DNA from 4 places in the Paenibacillus sp. FSL R10-2748 genome. Region 3 is predicted to be linked to each of the others. Evidence: riboswitches for the same ligand, from Rfam matches in the RefSeq annotation. Region 3 holds a riboswitch; each other region holds the start of a gene.

Region 1 (4,218 bases), on a different contig from region 3:
AATGTGGGTATAATGATTGAAACATTACCAAGCAACCTACATAGCATCACGACATCAAGTACATACAAATAGTCCTATACAGACGTCCTAAGCAACTCAATCTGAATTTGACAATATGGAATTGGAGGAATGACCTACATGAATACAATGAACTTAACCGTCCACACCCTGATGCCCTTTCACCACCAATACCAACGTGCCAACGCGGTGAGTATGCAGAAGAAAGAAGATAGCTCGGAGAAGAAGCTCAGCTTTCAGGACATTTTGAATGAAAAAATGGGTAAAAAATAAGGCGCCGTTTATCCGGTTGCAAGATCCCGCTTTACATAAGCTAAAAAGCCGTAGTTTCCTACATCGACTGTAGAGAACCACGGCTTTTTTTAGTTCATTTGTTCCTAAACTCACACGTTCGTTTTACTGACCGCCATCCCGATACTGCTCTGCCTTCTCACGCATCCCGGCAGCTACTGCTTCTTGAGTGTTCAGCCCCTTATCCGCTGCATAAGCGCGAATGTCCTGCGTGATGCGCATACTACAAAATTTGGGACCACACATCGAGCAAAAATGTGCTTCCTTGGCGCCCTCTGCCGGTAGCGTTTCATCATGGTAGGACAAGGCCCGCTCGGGATCAAGCGACAGATTGAACTGGTCCCGCCAGCGGAACTCAAAGCGTGCCTTGGACAAAGCATCATCCCGCTGCTGTGCCCGTGGATGACCCTTCGCCAGATCGGCAGCATGTGCCGCAATTTTGTAGGTAATGACACCCTCGCGGACATCATCCTTATTCGGCAGACCCAAATGCTCCTTAGGCGTAACATAACACAGCATGGACGTCCCGAACCAACCGATCATCGCCGCCCCGATGGCTGAGGTAATATGATCATATCCGGGGGCAATATCCGTCGTGAGCGGTCCCAAGGTATAGAAAGGAGCTTCCTTACAAATCTCCATTTGTAAATCCACATTCTCTTTGATTTTATGCATAGGGACATGTCCTGGCCCTTCAATCATGACCTGAACATCATGCTTCCAGGCGATTTGCGTTAGCTCGCCCAACGTTTCCAGCTCTGCAAACTGTGCTTCATCATTCGCATCATAGATGCTACCCGGACGTAGACCATCCCCGAGAGAAAAGGCCACATCATAGGCTTTCATAATTTCGCAGATTTCTTCAAAATGCGTATACAAAAAATTCTCCTGATGGTGCGCAAGGCACCAGGCTGCCATGATCGACCCACCACGGGATACAATTCCCGTCATTCTATTCGCCGTCATCGGTATATACCTCAGCAATACACCCGCATGAATTGTAAAATAGTCCACTCCCTGCTCCGCCTGCTCAATCAGCGTATCGCGATACAGCTCCCACGTCAGCGCTTCTGCTTCGCCGTTCACCTTTTCAAGTGCCTGATACAGCGGTACAGTCCCAATCGGTACAGGAGAATTCCGAATGATCCATTCACGTGTTGTATGGATATTACGGCCTGTGGACAGGTCCATAACTGTATCCGAGCCCCAACGCACAGCCCAGGTCATTTTCTCCACTTCCTCCTCGATGGAGGAGGTAACCGCAGAATTACCAATGTTCGCATTGATCTTCACGTGAAAATGACGCCCAATGACCATTGGCTCACTTTCCGGGTGATTGATATTCGAAGGCAAAATGGCTCGTCCAGCCGCCAACTCCTGCCGTACAAACTCAGGCTCCACCCCTTCGCGGATCGCCGCAAATTCCATTTCGGGCGTAATGATCCCTTGCCGCGCATAATGCATTTGCGTCACTGTACGACCTTGCGAAGCACGAAGCGGACGGTTGGTCACGCCGGGAAATTCAACTGTCTCCCGTTTGGAGCCAGGTTTCAGTCCATTATCCTCCGGTTTGACGGCGCGTCCCTCGTAAGCCTCCACATCGCCCCGTTCCAGGGCCCAAGCTCGCCGTAATGGAGGCAGGCCCTGACGGATATCGACCTGATAGGCTTCGTCGGTCATGGGACCGCTCGTATCGTACACACGCAATGGCTCATGATGCTCCGTGCCCTGCGGCGTATGTGTAGGATGAAGAGCAATTTCGCGCTCTGGCACGGCAATGTCCGGCCGTGAGCCTTGAATATATACCTTACGGCTCCCTGGAAAGGGCGTTACCCCTCTGGCTTGCTCCCCGTTTGTCTTCTCTACCTCAACTTCTTTTGTTCCTACCAATCTTACTTCTGTTGATTTCAATTCTGTTCCTTTTGTTCCTTCTACTTCTGTCGGCTTCATTGTCCATTCCTCCCGTTTCGATGAAATGACACACCGATCCGGAACCATTCCCAGGGTGGCGCTGATCTATGCAAAAAAGCCGGTTCCCCAGGGAACCGGCTAATCTAACGAGGCAGCTATCCAGACAGTACGCATGTGGAATAATCCTATTCCAATGCGTCACCGTAGACAGCAGCCGCGTATACATTTCAATGGCCGATTACTTCCCTACGCTGGTATGATCCAGATCAGGTGCAAAGGGTCCGGAATCTTGCACGATTCCATCTCAGCCCGGCATTACAGGCTCCCCCAGTAACTGTGATACTTCTATTCACATGAGGCGGCTATAACAGATATCCCGCCATCCTTACCAGACTACTTTAAATTTATGGCTTTGGCAACCCTTCTAGGTTCCCTTTACCAAGGAGACGCTCCCCATCAAATCACTCTGCTTGCTTCAACTGTGTTCATTCTTGTTACGGAAGCATAAGCCCCATTTCCTTCGCCGCTTCAATCAAAATCGGAGCAAAGTCATGTAGCGTCTCGGGTGCAAGCCGACTGACCGGACCGGATACAGATAAAGCCGCAGTGACCTGTCCCTTCCGGTTTACAATTGGGGCAGCCACAGCAGCAGCCCCTGGCTCCCGTTCTTCATAGCTGGTCGCATAGCCCTTCTCGCGAATGTCCTGCAGCTGGGCTTTATAGACCTCCGGGTCTACTGAGGACGGCCATTCATCCCCGCTTAGCAGGGCTTCCAGCTCCTGCGGCGGCATAAAGGCTGCCAGCACTTTGCTGGAGGCCCCTACAGCCAGCGGCATACGCGCACCTACAGGCGCAACCCTGCGGATCGCCTGATTGCTCTGCACGGCTTGTATGCGAATACGCATGCTGCCGTCACGTAAGTACAAGCTGACCGTCTCGCCCAGACGATCACGTAGTCCTTCCATTGCAGGCTGTAACAACACCGCCGGCTCGTCGCTTTGGGACAAGTGCGTGGATAGCTCCCAAATGCGGAAGCCAAGTCGATATTTTTCCGTTTCGGCATTCCGAACGACAAAGCCCCGATCCTCCAACGTAGTCAGCAGCCGATGAACCGTGCTTTTATGTAGACCAATTTTGGAGGCAATCTCCGTCAGGCCAAGATCCGAATCTGCGGTAAAACACAGCAGTATATCAAGTGCACGCTCTACAGCGCGAACGGTTAATTTACGGTCTTCCATCGTGAACCGCTCCTCTTGTATCCATATTCGTTTCACACTATGAAACATGGTTACATAAATTATATAGAATAGTCGCGGCTACTGTAAACCGATGTTTTTGTGACAACCATATTACAGAACGAGAACAAACATCGACAATTCTTTGCATCATTTTTACTTTTCCGGTTCAGGCGTTGACTTTGGATAATCCCCATCATACGATAATAGGTATCTATACGGATCTACACTACTATTTTCAAGTGGAATTATACCTAAATTCTATGAAACGAAGATCAATTTTATATAAGGAGGCTCTTACATGATTTCGACATCCCAGCGCAACGCTCAGCTACAGACCGCTGTTCAGGAGCCGTCCACCCCACTCTTTAATCCCCGTCTGCTGCGGTTCAAGCACGTTGTGATTGCTCTGCTGCTGTCGGTCGTCTTTTTTCTGTTGTTTTGTTTTATTGCCTTGCATGCTTACATCGCATGGGTACTTACGAATCCCACCGTTGCACCACTGTACTCTAATCCGATGCAGGCCAAAAGCATGCCTTATGAGGAAGTCAGCTTCCCTGCCAAGGATGGTAGCCGCATGGTACAAGGCTGGTATATCCCGGCGGATCAATCGCGGAAAACGATTATTTTCAGTCATGGCTATGGGGCTAACCGCGAAGAAAGCTGGATTCCCATGTATGATCTGGCGCATTATGCCCACAGTTTGAACTTTAATGTGGTCATGTTCGATTATGGATTTGCGTCACAAAACAGCAAAGCAGTC
Region 2 (4,218 bases), on a different contig from region 3:
ATTGCTCCTCAGTTTGCTTTGGATCAATGCGGTTGAACTGACCTGCAGACCACTCCAGCCATTCCTGAATTTCAGCACCGGTCACTTCTACAGCATGAACCGTGTTCGGATACACATACAGGTCGGACACGTTTTTAATCGCTATCGTACCTTCAGGAATGTTGGTGTAATACTCGGCTCCGTTTCGACCACCGGCCTTGAATGGAGCGCCTGCCGACAATACGGGAAGATTTTCGTATTCGGTCCCTTTAAGATGGTTTTGAACATACCATTTCTGTGCATTCGTCACAATTTGAATGGAAGGGTCATCCTGCACTAATGCAAAATAACTGTTAATCGGTGCAGTCGTTGTTCCAACAGGTTGGCGAACATAATCCAGCGTTCCTTGATGCTCTTCCTTGATCGAATCTGTCAGTTTGTAGTCAGGAGTAAACTGCACAGCCTGGTTAGTGGTACTCACAACCGGACGTACTTCAGACTGAGAGTTAGTTACGTTCCACTCGCGGTTTCTCTTTTCCAGGCTCAGGTCAATAATACCCAGATCCTTGCCCCATGAGGAAGCTTCCACAGCCGGTACGCCGTTAATGGTTCCTTTATCTAGATCTACACCCTTCATTTCTTTAAAATCAGGGCCGGGGAAAGATTTATGAGCATGCCCAAACAGAATAGCGTTAATTCCGTCCACCTGGCTTAAATATTTAACGGCATTCTCCATCATTGGCGTTTGCGGCACATCCTCATAACCTGTGTGCGCAAGCACGACAATAATGTCAGCACCTTCCGTCTTCATTTGAGGAATAAACTTTTTCGCCGTTTCCACAATATCCTTCGTAACGACTTTATCCTTCAAATTGGCTTCATCCCACTGCATAATTTGTGGTGTGACCAAACCGATGACGCCCACTCTAAGGATGTGCTCTTGGCCCTTCTCGTCCGTTACCGTTTTATCAAGAATTCGATAAGGGGTAAAATAATTTTTAGTAGCTTGCCCCCCCTTGTCAACATAAACATTCGCATTTACGTAAGGAAAATCGGCTCCCTTGAGCGATTTCTCCAGAAAATCGAGACCGTAGTTGAATTCGTGGTTACCCACTGTCGCCGCATCATAGCCCATCAAGTTCATCATCTTGTAGACTGGATGGACACCGCCTTCTTTTTCATAGGTTTTGTTTCTGGCCATATAATCGCCTAATGGATTGCCCTGTAACAAATCACCGTTATCGAACAGCATGCTGTTTCTTGTTTCACTACGCGCCTGTTGGATCAAACCAGCTGTGCTAATCAAGCCATATTCGTTGGTTTCTTTGTCTGAATAGTAATCATAGTTCATCAGCGACGCATGAATATCCGTTGTTTCCATGATCCGCAAATTCACCGTAGCGCTATCGCGAGAATCGCTAGCTGCCCAGGATGGAGCGGCCGAAAACACCAGCATGCTACAAGCCACAACTGCTGCTGTAAACCCTTTAAACCAATTTTTACGAAATAACAAAATATACCCCTCCTCATTAAGGTGTATGCCTCATATACATACTTTTGCACATATATGTAAGCCATGAACCCACCATTTCTATTTTAATCCAACGCCAGATAAAAGAGTAGTCATTTACTTAAATTATTTATGAAAAAATAATTAATTTTCTCAAAAAATAAAAAGCCAGCAAACCTCCTAAAAAACTCGGAGATTCACCGGCTTATCCATTTATATTCGTATTACTTCTTCCAAACCTGGCGCTCAGATTGCTGACCCACATACTCAATGCGTGTCGGATTCACGTCCAGAATGACATAATCGGGATCATCCGGTCCGGAAAACCATTCCTTCAAGGAATCGTTCCACACTTGTTTGCGCAGCCCCTCATCAGCTGTGATCTGGACGGTAGCCTCCACTTCTACGACTTCCTTCGTACCGCCAACTTCATAACCCAGCAGCAGATAAGCATTCGGATTGTCCTTTAGCTCCTCTACTTTATGCGTTTTGCGATCTGTCGCCAGATGAATGTTCATTCCATCGTTAAAAAGGGCCATATAGCGTACTTTCGGTTTGCCACCCTCTACCGTACCTAACGAGCAAAATTTGTTGTTATCCAAAGCCTTCACAATGGCTTGTTCCAGTTGGTTGCGATCCAATGTTTCCGTTTTACCCACAGTACAACAACTCCTTTTCACGAATTAGAATTCTCTACGGCCACGCCATTGGGCACCAGCCCATCTGAACCTACTTGCGTAGCTGTTCTGAAAATAACATGACCGGATCGAATCGAATTGATTCATGCTCATTTTCAGATCAAAGCTCACAGTAAAAGTGTACCCTGTCGTTCGGCAAATGAACCGTCACCTCTCCCTTCATGCTGGACAGACCCGCATTCAAGGCATATAATCGTCGTAGTAAACCCGAATAAATGAACCCATTAAACCATACAATGCCAGGGGTGCTGGAATCGGCCGGCTGAGAGTGTGTCCCAAGACACTGACCCTTACAACCTGATCTGGGTAATGCCAGCGTAGGAATGCTTAAGCAAGATGTGCCTTTTTTACATAGGACCATCCCTTACTTTGGTATATACAAGCGCAAGCGTCCCGGAAACTCGGGGCGCTTTTTTTGTTGAAGATTAAGTTGTTGGAAAGATCGCATCCGGCAGATGTTATTTTTAGAAAATGGGTAACTTAAGCTGTCTGATTGGACGGATAACGGGTAATTAAAGGAGAGAACACAACGATGAAGCGCATGAAAATATTAAGCCTGGGACTGATCAGTCTGTGGCTCATGGCCCTGACCCTGACCGCTTGCGGTGGAAGTCCCCCCACATCCCAAGAAGCGGCTCCCGCTACCGACACTCAAACGTCTACTCCGGCAAAGGGGCTCAAAGATGTTAAAGTCGTGCTCGACTGGACACCCAATACGAATCATACGGGACTCTATGTCGCTAAGGACAAAGGATTTTACGAAAAAGCGGGTTTGAATGTCCAAATTGTTCAACCTGGTTCAGGCGGAGCTGATCAAATGGTTGCTTCTAATGCTGCACCTTTTGGTATCAGCTACCAAGAAGGCGTCACACAGGCTCGTACGCAAGGCGTGCCGCTTGTATCCATCGCTGCGGTGATTCAGCATAATACCTCAGGCTTCGCAGCCCCGGTAGATCGTGGAATTAAGAGCCCGAAAGATTTTGAAGGTAAAAAATACGGCGGTTGGGGCTCTCCCGTAGAAGAAGCGGTCATGAAATCCATCATGGATTCAGACAAAGGCGATGTGAGCAAAGTGAAGATCATCAACATGGGCAATGCAGACTATTTTACAGCCGTGAAGCGGGATATCGACTTTGCCTGGATTTTCTACGCATGGACCGGAATCGAGGCCCAGCTTCGAGGTGAGCCATTGGATATGCTGTATGTAAAAGATTATTCCAAAAGCCTCGATTACTATACACCTGTAATTGTGAGCAACGAACAGACAATAAAAAATGATCCCGAGCTGGTCAAAGCGTTCATGGACGCTACCGCACAAGGCTATGAATACACTATCGCTCATCCGGAAGAAGCCGCAGACATCTTAAGCAAAGCTGTACCGGAGCTGGATAAAAAACTGGTACTTGCCAGCCAAAAATGGCTAAGCCCGCGTTATCAGGACGATGCCGCGCAATGGGGTGTGCAAAAAGCGGAGGTATGGCAAAACTATTCGGACTGGATGTACGAACGCAAGCTGCTCAGCAAGCCTTTGGAAGTCGATAAAGCCTTCACAAACGGTTTCCTGCCCAAGCGTTGATCATTTGTTAAAACGCTAAATAAGACTGATCTAGAGAAGTGAACAAAGCGCCACTACGCAGTCGGATGGTGCTTCCCATCGCTGCTGTACCCAGATTTCTTTTATGAATATCCAGAGGTTGAAATCTGGGTACAAAGGCGAACGCTAACGCTTGTACAGCACCATTCCGCCCACTTCGTTCTCGTTCTACTTGGTTTATTCTTTAGCTTTTCATATTATCTAAGCGCTAAGTAGGTGCGCTTGTGTGTTAAAAATGCCACACAAACCAGCTTTAAAAATAGGGTGCTTTTAAGGCGGTTGGCAGCGTAGTGGTTCATTTGAATCTGGAGAAGCGAAGCGATCGTAAGATCAAATGAACCGCGAAGCGGTCTCCCCGCCTTAAACCACCATATTTTTTTAATAACACTCCAAATAAAGGACAGGTGAATTTGCATGGCTAACACACTGCTCAGTAT
Region 3 (4,218 bases):
GGCGTCGGGGGGATTAACATTGCTATTGGCAAGCTTGCAGTATATACGGCTGCGGCAGGCATTCATCCTGGGCGGGTGCTGCCAATTGTACTGGATGTAGGCACGAATAATGAAAAGCTGCTGAATGATCCACTGTACATCGGAAACCGCCATAAACGAGTTCGCGGAGAAGCCTATAACCAGTTTATTGATACTTTTATCAGCAAAACGTTAGCGCAATTCCCGAAGGCGCTTTTACATTGGGAAGATGTGGGTAGCGTTAATGCGCGCCATATTATAGGAAAATACGGTCAAAGCATACTCACCTTCAACGATGATATACAAGGTACAGGAGCAGTGACCCTGGCTGCGATTCTTTCGGCGGTGGGTGTCACCAAGACTCCGCTGCGTGAACAAAAAATACTTGTTTTCGGCCCAGGGGCTGCAGGGATCGGTAACGCTGATCAAATTCGGGGCGCTATGATCGAGGATGGCCTTTCCGTAGATGATTCATTCAAGTCCTTTTGGGCCTTTGATTATCGCGGGCTGTTAACGGAAGATATGGAAGACGTATTGGAGTATCAGAAACCGTATGTGCGCAAAAAGGATGAAGTCAGCTCATGGACCCGGTCGGGTGACGGCAAAATACCGCTACTGGAGGTCATCCGTCAGGTGAAGCCTACGATATTGATTGGAACTTCCGGTGTAGCAAGTGCCTTTTCTGAAGAGATCATCAAGGAGATGGCAAAGCATGTAGAACGCCCGATCATTATGCCCATGTCCAATCCTACAAACCTTGCAGAAGCAGTACCCGAGGATTTGATCCGGTGGACAGATGGCAGAGCACTGATCGCAACCGGAAGTCCTTTTGAGCCCGTTACCTATAACGATACAAATTTTGAGATTGGACAGGCGAACAATGCCTTTGTTTTTCCGGGACTGGGTCTGGGTGCGATTGTGGTTAAAGCCAAAAGGATTACCCCTGCGATGTTTACAGCGGCAGCAGTTGCTGTTGCCAATGGTGTAGATTCGAATACGCCTGGCGGTGCGCTACTCCCTCATATCCGAAAATTACGCGAAGTTTCGTACGCTGTTGCGATTGCGGTTGCAAAAGCCGCGATTCAGGATCAGGTAGCGCAGGCGCACATTTCAGATGTGGAACAAGCTATACAAGATGCAATGTGGAAACCGGAATATGCCAAGGTCAAAGCAGTGGAAAGTGTAATTCATCATCCTCACTAAGCCCAAAACACCTAACTAGAGGAAATTTAATATTTTGCACACTATGTTTGACATAGCGTATGAACGTATGTACAGTAATAGTCAAAAGAATAGAAGTCCACTAGGGGAGCCAATATGGCTGAGACAAGAATGTATCTTGGACCCTTTGAACCTGATCTAGTTCGTACTAGCGTAGGAAAGTGGAGCCTTCGTATATAAGGTTTCAAGCGTTTTTTGCGTATTGGGCCTATTGTTGAAGCCGCTCCATTTTTCCGGGGCGGCTTTTTAGCGTTGTTCCGGAATTATATTCTTACAGGACTTCTTGCTCTTCAATTTAATGGAGGTGGGGAAATTGAGTTTTACACAAGAACTCCGTCGGCAGGCGGACGGCATTTTTCAAGCGATTTTTGAGCATCCCTTTGTGAGAGGTATTGCTGAAGGAAGTTTGACAAGGGGACAGCTGATTCACTATGTAAAACAGGACTTTGAATATTTGAACGCCTACATGCGGATATACGGCATCGCAATCTCCAAATGCACGAATCGGGAGGACATGGCTGTATTTAATGAACAAATCTCTTTTATTCTCCACAGCGAGGTTCATCCGCATCAAAATTTCTGTGCTGTCGCAGGGGTGAGCTATGAAGAGTTGCAGGGATATCCGCTCGCTCCGTCGGCTCATCACTATATCCGTCACATGCTGACGGTTGCGCATGAGGGCAGCCTGGGCGAGATCTTGGCTGTGCTGCTGCCATGTATGTGGACGTATGCCGAGATTGGTCGCAGGCTGCTGGATGAAGTAAAGCCGGATGAGTCTCATCCGTTCTATGAATGGATGGGCTTCTATGGAGACCAGCTTGATGATACAACACTCAAGTTCCGAGAACGTGTAGATGCTTGGGCGGAAGGCGCAACGGCTGCTGAGCGAGAGCGGATGATTGAGCATTTTATACTGAGCTGCCAGCTGGAATATAAGTTCTGGGACATGGCCTATAAGCAGGAAGAATGGCCGGTCCAGATACAGGCAGCGGTCTTGGAATAGTCAGCTTGGCAATTCGATGCGTGAAGTACAGTTAATGCCCTGTTGAACCACCAACTATAGAGAGGATAATCATTATGAGTACATGGGAAAAAAGTTATTCGGATCTCCTGACGAAGGTACAAAACAGCAAACCCCTCGTTCACAATATGACCAATGTGGTAGTCACTAACTTTACGGCCAACGGCCTGTATGCATTGGGCGCCTCCCCGGTGATGGCCTATGCACCCGAGGAAGTAGCAGACATGGCAAAAATAGCGGGAGCCGTCGTGTTAAACATCGGTACGCTGAACCGCGAACTGGTGGATGCCATGATCATTGCTGGACAATCGGCGAATGCACACGGTGTTCCGGTCCTGCTAGATCCGGTCGGTGCGGGAGCAACGAGCTTTAGAACTGAGTCGGCACTGCGAATCCTGAGAAAAGTCAAAATCTCATTGGTGCGGGGCAATGCAGCCGAAGTCGCGCATCTTGTTGGAGAAGCGCGTGAGATTAAAGGCGTAGATGCTGGTGACAGTGCTGACAGCGGAAATGTCGATCTGGCAATTCGGGCTGCTCGAACGCTCAATACAATGGTTGTCATTACTGGAAAAGAGGACGTCATCACCGATGGGGCCGAAGTACGAATGATTAGCGGTGGAGACGCGCTGCTCACGAAGGTAACCGGAGCAGGCTGCCTGCTGACCTCTGTGTTAGGTGCCTTTGCAGCTGTTGAACCCAACCTGCTGCTCGCAGGTACAGCAGGCTTGGCATTTTACGGTGCAGCAGCTTCCCGAGCCGCAGCACGTACCGCAGAGCTGGGGCCCGGCAGCTTCCAGATTGCCTTTCTCGACGAGCTCGCCAAACTACATACAGGTTCGCTAGAGGGGCATGTCACTGTCCGTGAAGCCGGAACAACCACAGCAGGTGGTGCGCGATGACAGACGTTCGTGTACCCAGAGCACTGACGATTGCCGGTTCGGACAGTGGCGGCGGGGCCGGGATTCAAGCCGATCTCAAAACCTTTCAGGAGCTTGGCGTTTACGGCATGTCGGCTATTACGGCCATTACCGTACAGAATACTTTAGGGGTCCACGGCGTATATCCGCTGCCACAGGAAGCAACAGCGGAACAGATCGAAGCTGTAGGATTAGACCTTGGAGTGGATGCCCTGAAGACTGGCATGCTGTTTAATGCGGGCATCATCCGTCTTGTGAGCAAGCAGATTCGAAAGTTCGGCTGGAAAAAGGTCGTCGTCGATCCCGTGATGATTGCCAAGGGAGGCGCTGAACTGCTGCAACTGGAAGCGGTGCAGGCTTTGAAGGACGACCTGCTACCCTTGGCCCTGGTCGTTACACCGAATATCCCGGAGGCAGAAGCCCTGACAGGGATCAGTATCCATACGATGGAGGATCGCCGCGAGGCTGCGAGACATATTAGCAGTATGGGATCAAAATTCGTTGTGATCAAGGGTGGCCACGCTGACGAGAGCGAGAGCAGCGAACAGATTGTGGACCTACTCTTTGACGGAACCGCCTTTACAGAGCTGAGCGGCAAGCGAGTACGGACTGTTCATACACACGGAACAGGATGCACCTTCTCAGCAGCGATTACCGCGGAATTAGGGAAAGGGATGTCTGTACCGGAGGCTATCTCGAATGGCAAAGCCTTCATCCAGGCAGCGATTGAGGAACCTTTGCAGCTTGGACAAGGACATGGACCCACCAATCATTGGGCCTTCCGCCGTCGTCAGGAGATGCTGCTATGAACGGCAGAATGTTGTCAGAGGTGGTGCGCCGCCAGCTACAGATGTACCTGGTGCTTGGAAGCGTGAATTGCCTCGCGGAACCAGGCTGGGTCGTGCAAGAGGCTCTGGCTGGCGGCGCAACCATGGTCCAGTTCCGAGAAAAGGGTCTTGGCGCGTTAACGGGCGTTCCTATGTTCGAACTTGCGTGCCAGCTACAGGAACTGTGCCGTCACGCTGGTGTCCCCTTCATCAT
Region 4 (4,218 bases), on a different contig from region 3:
CGAATTAATATCCTTTAATCTTCGCTGAGCAGCTATTGCTTTGGGACATCTTTGCGCAGCATCACTTTCCTGAAAAAGCTGTTGGCGCTGCAAATTGCTCCATTCCACATAGTCCCGGTCTACGAGGCTCACTGTACCTACGCCCCCGCGAACAAGTGTTTCCGCAATACCTGTGCCTAGCGCTCCAACACCTATGATTAATACGTGAGAGGAAGCAAGCCGACGTTGTCCTGTCGGTCCAAAGGGTTTGAATCTTTCTTGTCTGGAATAACGGTCACTTGGATGTGTTCCTCCTGCACCGGATTTGTCAGATACCTTCATGCCTGAATCATGCCTTCTGTCGGACTGCTCGCTGAAGCGTAACGTTTTACAGGAATCATCCCCGCCTCAAAACCATATCTTCCAGCACGAACAGCCAGTTTCATGGCCTCAGCCATTTTTACTGGGTTCTTCGCTCCTGATACGGCTGTGTTCAACAAAACAGCATCTGCCCCCAACTGCATCGCCATTGCCGCGTCACCGGGTGAGCGAATACCCGCATCGACAATAACCGGAACCTCCGCCTGTTCAATAATTAGCTCTAATGAAAACGGATTGAGCAAACCATGTCCTGTACCAATCGGTGAAGCTCCAGGCATAACGGCGTGTACTCCAAGCTCTTGTAGCCTCTTGGCTAGAATCACATCGTCCGATATGTAGGGCAGCACGATAAAGCCTTCTTCTAACAGCTTTTCACTAGCCTTCAACGTTTCAAAAGGGTCAGGCAGCAGTGTCTTGCTATCCCCAATGACTTCCACCTTAATCATATCGCACAAGCCGGAGGCTTTTGCCAATTGGGCAATACGAATGGCCTCCTCTGCTGTTGTAGCCCCTGCTGTGTTGGGAAGAAGTGTATATCGGCTCAAATCCAGCATATCGAGAAAATGCTGCTTATCCCGTTCCTCCAAGTTCAATCTCCGTACAGCAAACGTCAATATTTCCGTCTCAGCAGCCTCTACGGCTTGGGACTGGATATCCAGATCAGAGAATTTTCCTGTTCCCAACAACAACCTTGAGGTAAAAGATGCTTTTCCAATGGTTAACATGATCAACCGCCTCCCACAAAATGTACAATCTCTAGGCAATCTCCATCCTTCAGTACCGCTTCATCATGATCTTCACGGGTCAATATACGCCGATTCAGCTCTACCACTACGGTTTTCACCTTTACATCAAGCTCATGTAGCAATTGATCCACATGAGTGATTCGATTAGAAAAGGTCAGGCTCTGGCCGTTAATCGTCAGCTTCATAAGCTTTCCTCCTTGAGGAGCTCAGAAGAAAATCTACTTATCCCAAGTTCAGCCGCACCAGCCCCATTAAGCATAGCTGCCATCGCACGCCCGGTAGCATCACTCAGCAGGACACCGTTGCGATAATGCCCGACGGCAGCATATACGCCCTCGACCCCAGGGACAGTGCCTATAAAAGGATGACCTGATGCGGCCTGCGGACGTAAGCCCGCCCAAGTGCGTATAAAAGAAGCTTCACGGACGCGCGGCAGCCAAGCAGAGGCACGTGCCAGCAACCCCTCCAAGCCTCCTACGGTCACCTCTTCGTCATATTGATGCGGAAGGCTCGTTGCCCCAATCCAAAGCTCGTTATTCTGTTTAGGCACGAGGTAAATATCATCAGCATAAATGGTGTATTCTAACGGGTGATCCTTCAAGGAGACCGCTACCGCTTCGCCCTTGACCGGATAAAGTGGATATTCAAATCCAACCTGCGCTAGCAATTTCATGCTATCCAAGCCTCCAGCAATAATGACCTGATCGCAGGAAAAAAAGCCACTATCTGTTCGGACACCGCAAACTCGACCATCCTGTATGACCAGTTGCTCTGCCTGTGTACCAGACCATACCGTTGCCCCCAGCACCGCAGCAGCACCTGCATAAGCACGACAAAGCTGGACAGGAGCCACTTGTGTCTCCTTTGAACGATATATTGCCCCGATCGCTTGTTCATCCAAACCTGGAATTCGTCGGGCCAATTCCCTCGCATCCCACCAGATAGGGCAATCATCCTCTCGCGTTTTAGCAGCTTTCCAGCGTTTTTGGCCTTCAGTTTCCGTATGGAAAGGGGTCACAAATCCTTCTGTACGGAATTCCACCGAAATACCCGACAAACGCTCCAGATCACAGACAAGCTCAGGGAATGCGTCTCGACTTATGCGAGCAAATCGTGCCAGCTCAGAGTCGGTGAACTCTTCACTTTCCGCTGCCAGCATTCCAACCGCTGCTCCTGAGGCTCCCTCACCCGGGATCAATCGTTCCAGCAAGATCGTACTTCTTCCCTCCTTGGCCACATGATAAGCAATGGAACTGCCGATGACACCTCCACCTATGACCAAGCATTCAGCGTGTCCTATCGCTCTTGCCTCTGTGTGTATCTTTGGCATTTGTTTCGTGTCTCCTCTCCATAAACCATTCTGCTTTCAGCTTGCCTCTACTCTCGTTTTCTCGCTACAGGCTGTGAACTACAAGATCTGCCATTCGCCTATATTCCATCGCAGCTGCAACGGGCGACTCAGCCTTCCATATACCAGACATCACCGCAATTCCGCTTGCTCCGGCCCTATAAAGCTCCGGGATATGGTGCGGTTGTATGCCGCCCAGCGCGATCACCGGAATGTTCGACAGCCTGCAAATATGTTCAAGCTGAGCTAAACCCCGCGGTACAATACCGGGCTTACAATGGGTCTCATATACGTGACCATAAAGTACATAGTCCGCTCCTGCCCGCTCGGCAGTCTGCGCCTCCTCCAAGGAATGCACAGATACTCCACAGCGTGTACCCTTTGGAAGTAGGCTTTTCACATCCGCTACAGGTAATCCATTAGCTGGTAGCTGGACGGCTCCAACCAAAGTAAGTAAAGCTACATCCACACGATCATTTACTACAATTTGTTGCAAAGAAACTCCCTGCTCCACCATGCTGCGAGTCAAAGAAAGCAATGCAGAGGCACCATTCTGTTTTAAACGCGCGTGTACATAATGAACATACGGACAAATCACAGCAGCCACTTGGGCGGCTTGTGCAAAAGTGCCCTTTTCCATCGAAATTGCGTGTAATTCGATTTTGTCTTCACCTCACATTGGACTAAAAGATCTAAGCTTAGCCAGTCACGTCTACCAGCAGTAATGAAAGGGGATTGTATGTGAATCGTCTACGGAAGCTCGAACAACTTAAAGTGACGAAACGCAAAAAAACCACTTCCCCAAGGAAGTGGTTTAACGAACGTCCAATAATCGAACGGACAATGATATCCGTATACGTGTATCGTCCCACGCACAAACAAAAATAAGATGGTGTTGCCTTGTTTGTACGGCGCTCACTTCCCTACGCTGGCATAACCCAGATCAGGTGCAAAGGGTCCGAAATCCATTTATTCCGTCTCAGCCGCATGGGCGGCTCCCCTAGTGTGACTATTTTATTGTATAAGCTAAAGATAGCTTAGCATATTTTCCTAATTCTGCAAACCCCACTTCGTGTGAAATATGCAGAATTGGATTTAGTTGATGTTAGTTAACTTTACTTGACCACTCTTCCACATTCCACGTTTTGGTTACCCAATCCTCGTAAAAGTCCGGTTCGTGAGATACAAGCAATACGGTCCCTTTGTATTCCTTCAAGGCACGTTTCAGCTCATCCTTAGCTTTAACATCCAAGTGGTTGGTAGGCTCATCGAACAGTACCCAGTTGCTTTCACGCATTAACAGTTTGCAAAGACGGACTTTAGCCTGTTCTCCACCACTGAGCGCAGATAGCGGACGCGTGATATGCTCATTCTTTAAACCGCAACGCGCCAAATGCGCTCGTACCTCATGCTGGTTCAAATGTGGGAATTCATTCCACACATCGTCAATCGGTGTTATTTTCTCCGCCTTTACTTCCTGCTCAAAATAAGCGGGCTGCAAAAAATCACCTTGATAGGTTTTTCCACTGATTGGCGGTATTTTTCCCAATATGGTTTTGAGCAATGTCGATTTACCGACACCGTTGTAGCCAACAATAGCAATCTTTTCGCCACGTTCAATCGTCATGGACATTTTAGGCAAAAGGGCATGCGTATAACCAATCTCAAAATCAATACCCTCAAATACCGTCTTTCCGCTTGCACGTGCTTCTTTGAATTGAAAGGTTGGCTTCGCAGCTTCTTCAGGCTTATCTATACGTTCGA

Evidence for each region. Region 3 has a riboswitch for thiamine pyrophosphate ahead of tenA (thiaminase II). Riboswitches for the same ligand answer to the same signal wherever they lie in the genome.
Region 1: it holds a riboswitch for thiamine pyrophosphate, as region 3 does, so the genes downstream of both, thiC (phosphomethylpyrimidine synthase ThiC) here and tenA (thiaminase II) in region 3, are expected to answer to the same signal.
Region 2: it holds a riboswitch for thiamine pyrophosphate, as region 3 does, so the genes downstream of both, NSS66_RS16355 (ABC transporter substrate-binding protein) here and tenA (thiaminase II) in region 3, are expected to answer to the same signal.
Region 4: it holds a riboswitch for thiamine pyrophosphate, as region 3 does, so the genes downstream of both, NSS66_RS06975 (thiamine phosphate synthase) here and tenA (thiaminase II) in region 3, are expected to answer to the same signal.

Annotation. Positions count from the first base shown of each region.
Region 1 is NZ_JBBOTK010000005.1:412,799-417,016, reverse strand. It holds gene NSS66_RS17960 (hypothetical protein) at 139-291, shown strand; gene thiC (phosphomethylpyrimidine synthase ThiC) at 415-2,259, opposite strand; TPP riboswitch at 2,447-2,559, opposite strand; gene NSS66_RS17950 (IclR family transcriptional regulator) at 2,715-3,458, opposite strand; gene NSS66_RS17945 (alpha/beta hydrolase) at 3,757-4,218, shown strand, end outside.
Region 2 is NZ_JBBOTK010000005.1:54,578-58,795, reverse strand. It holds gene NSS66_RS16365 (bifunctional 2',3'-cyclic-nucleotide 2'-phosphodiesterase/3'-nucleotidase) at 1-1,492, opposite strand, end outside; gene NSS66_RS16360 (pyridoxamine 5'-phosphate oxidase family protein) at 1,714-2,148, opposite strand; TPP riboswitch at 2,419-2,528, shown strand; gene NSS66_RS16355 (ABC transporter substrate-binding protein) at 2,720-3,763, shown strand; gene NSS66_RS16350 (MTH1187 family thiamine-binding protein) at 4,196-4,218, shown strand, end outside.
Region 3 is NZ_JBBOTK010000006.1:102,136-106,353, forward strand. It holds gene NSS66_RS18565 (NAD-dependent malic enzyme) at 1-1,221, shown strand, start outside; TPP riboswitch at 1,314-1,416, shown strand; gene tenA (thiaminase II) at 1,553-2,242, shown strand; gene thiM (hydroxyethylthiazole kinase) at 2,317-3,159, shown strand; gene thiD (bifunctional hydroxymethylpyrimidine kinase/phosphomethylpyrimidine kinase) at 3,156-3,986, shown strand; gene thiE (thiamine phosphate synthase) at 3,983-4,218, shown strand, end outside.
Region 4 is NZ_JBBOTK010000002.1:137,678-141,895, forward strand. It holds gene NSS66_RS06955 (ThiF family adenylyltransferase) at 1-321, opposite strand, end outside; gene NSS66_RS06960 (thiazole synthase) at 318-1,085, opposite strand; gene thiS (sulfur carrier protein ThiS) at 1,088-1,291, opposite strand; gene thiO (glycine oxidase ThiO) at 1,288-2,436, opposite strand; gene NSS66_RS06975 (thiamine phosphate synthase) at 2,501-3,094, opposite strand; TPP riboswitch at 3,358-3,466, opposite strand; gene NSS66_RS06980 (ABC-F family ATP-binding cassette domain-containing protein) at 3,560-4,218, opposite strand, start outside.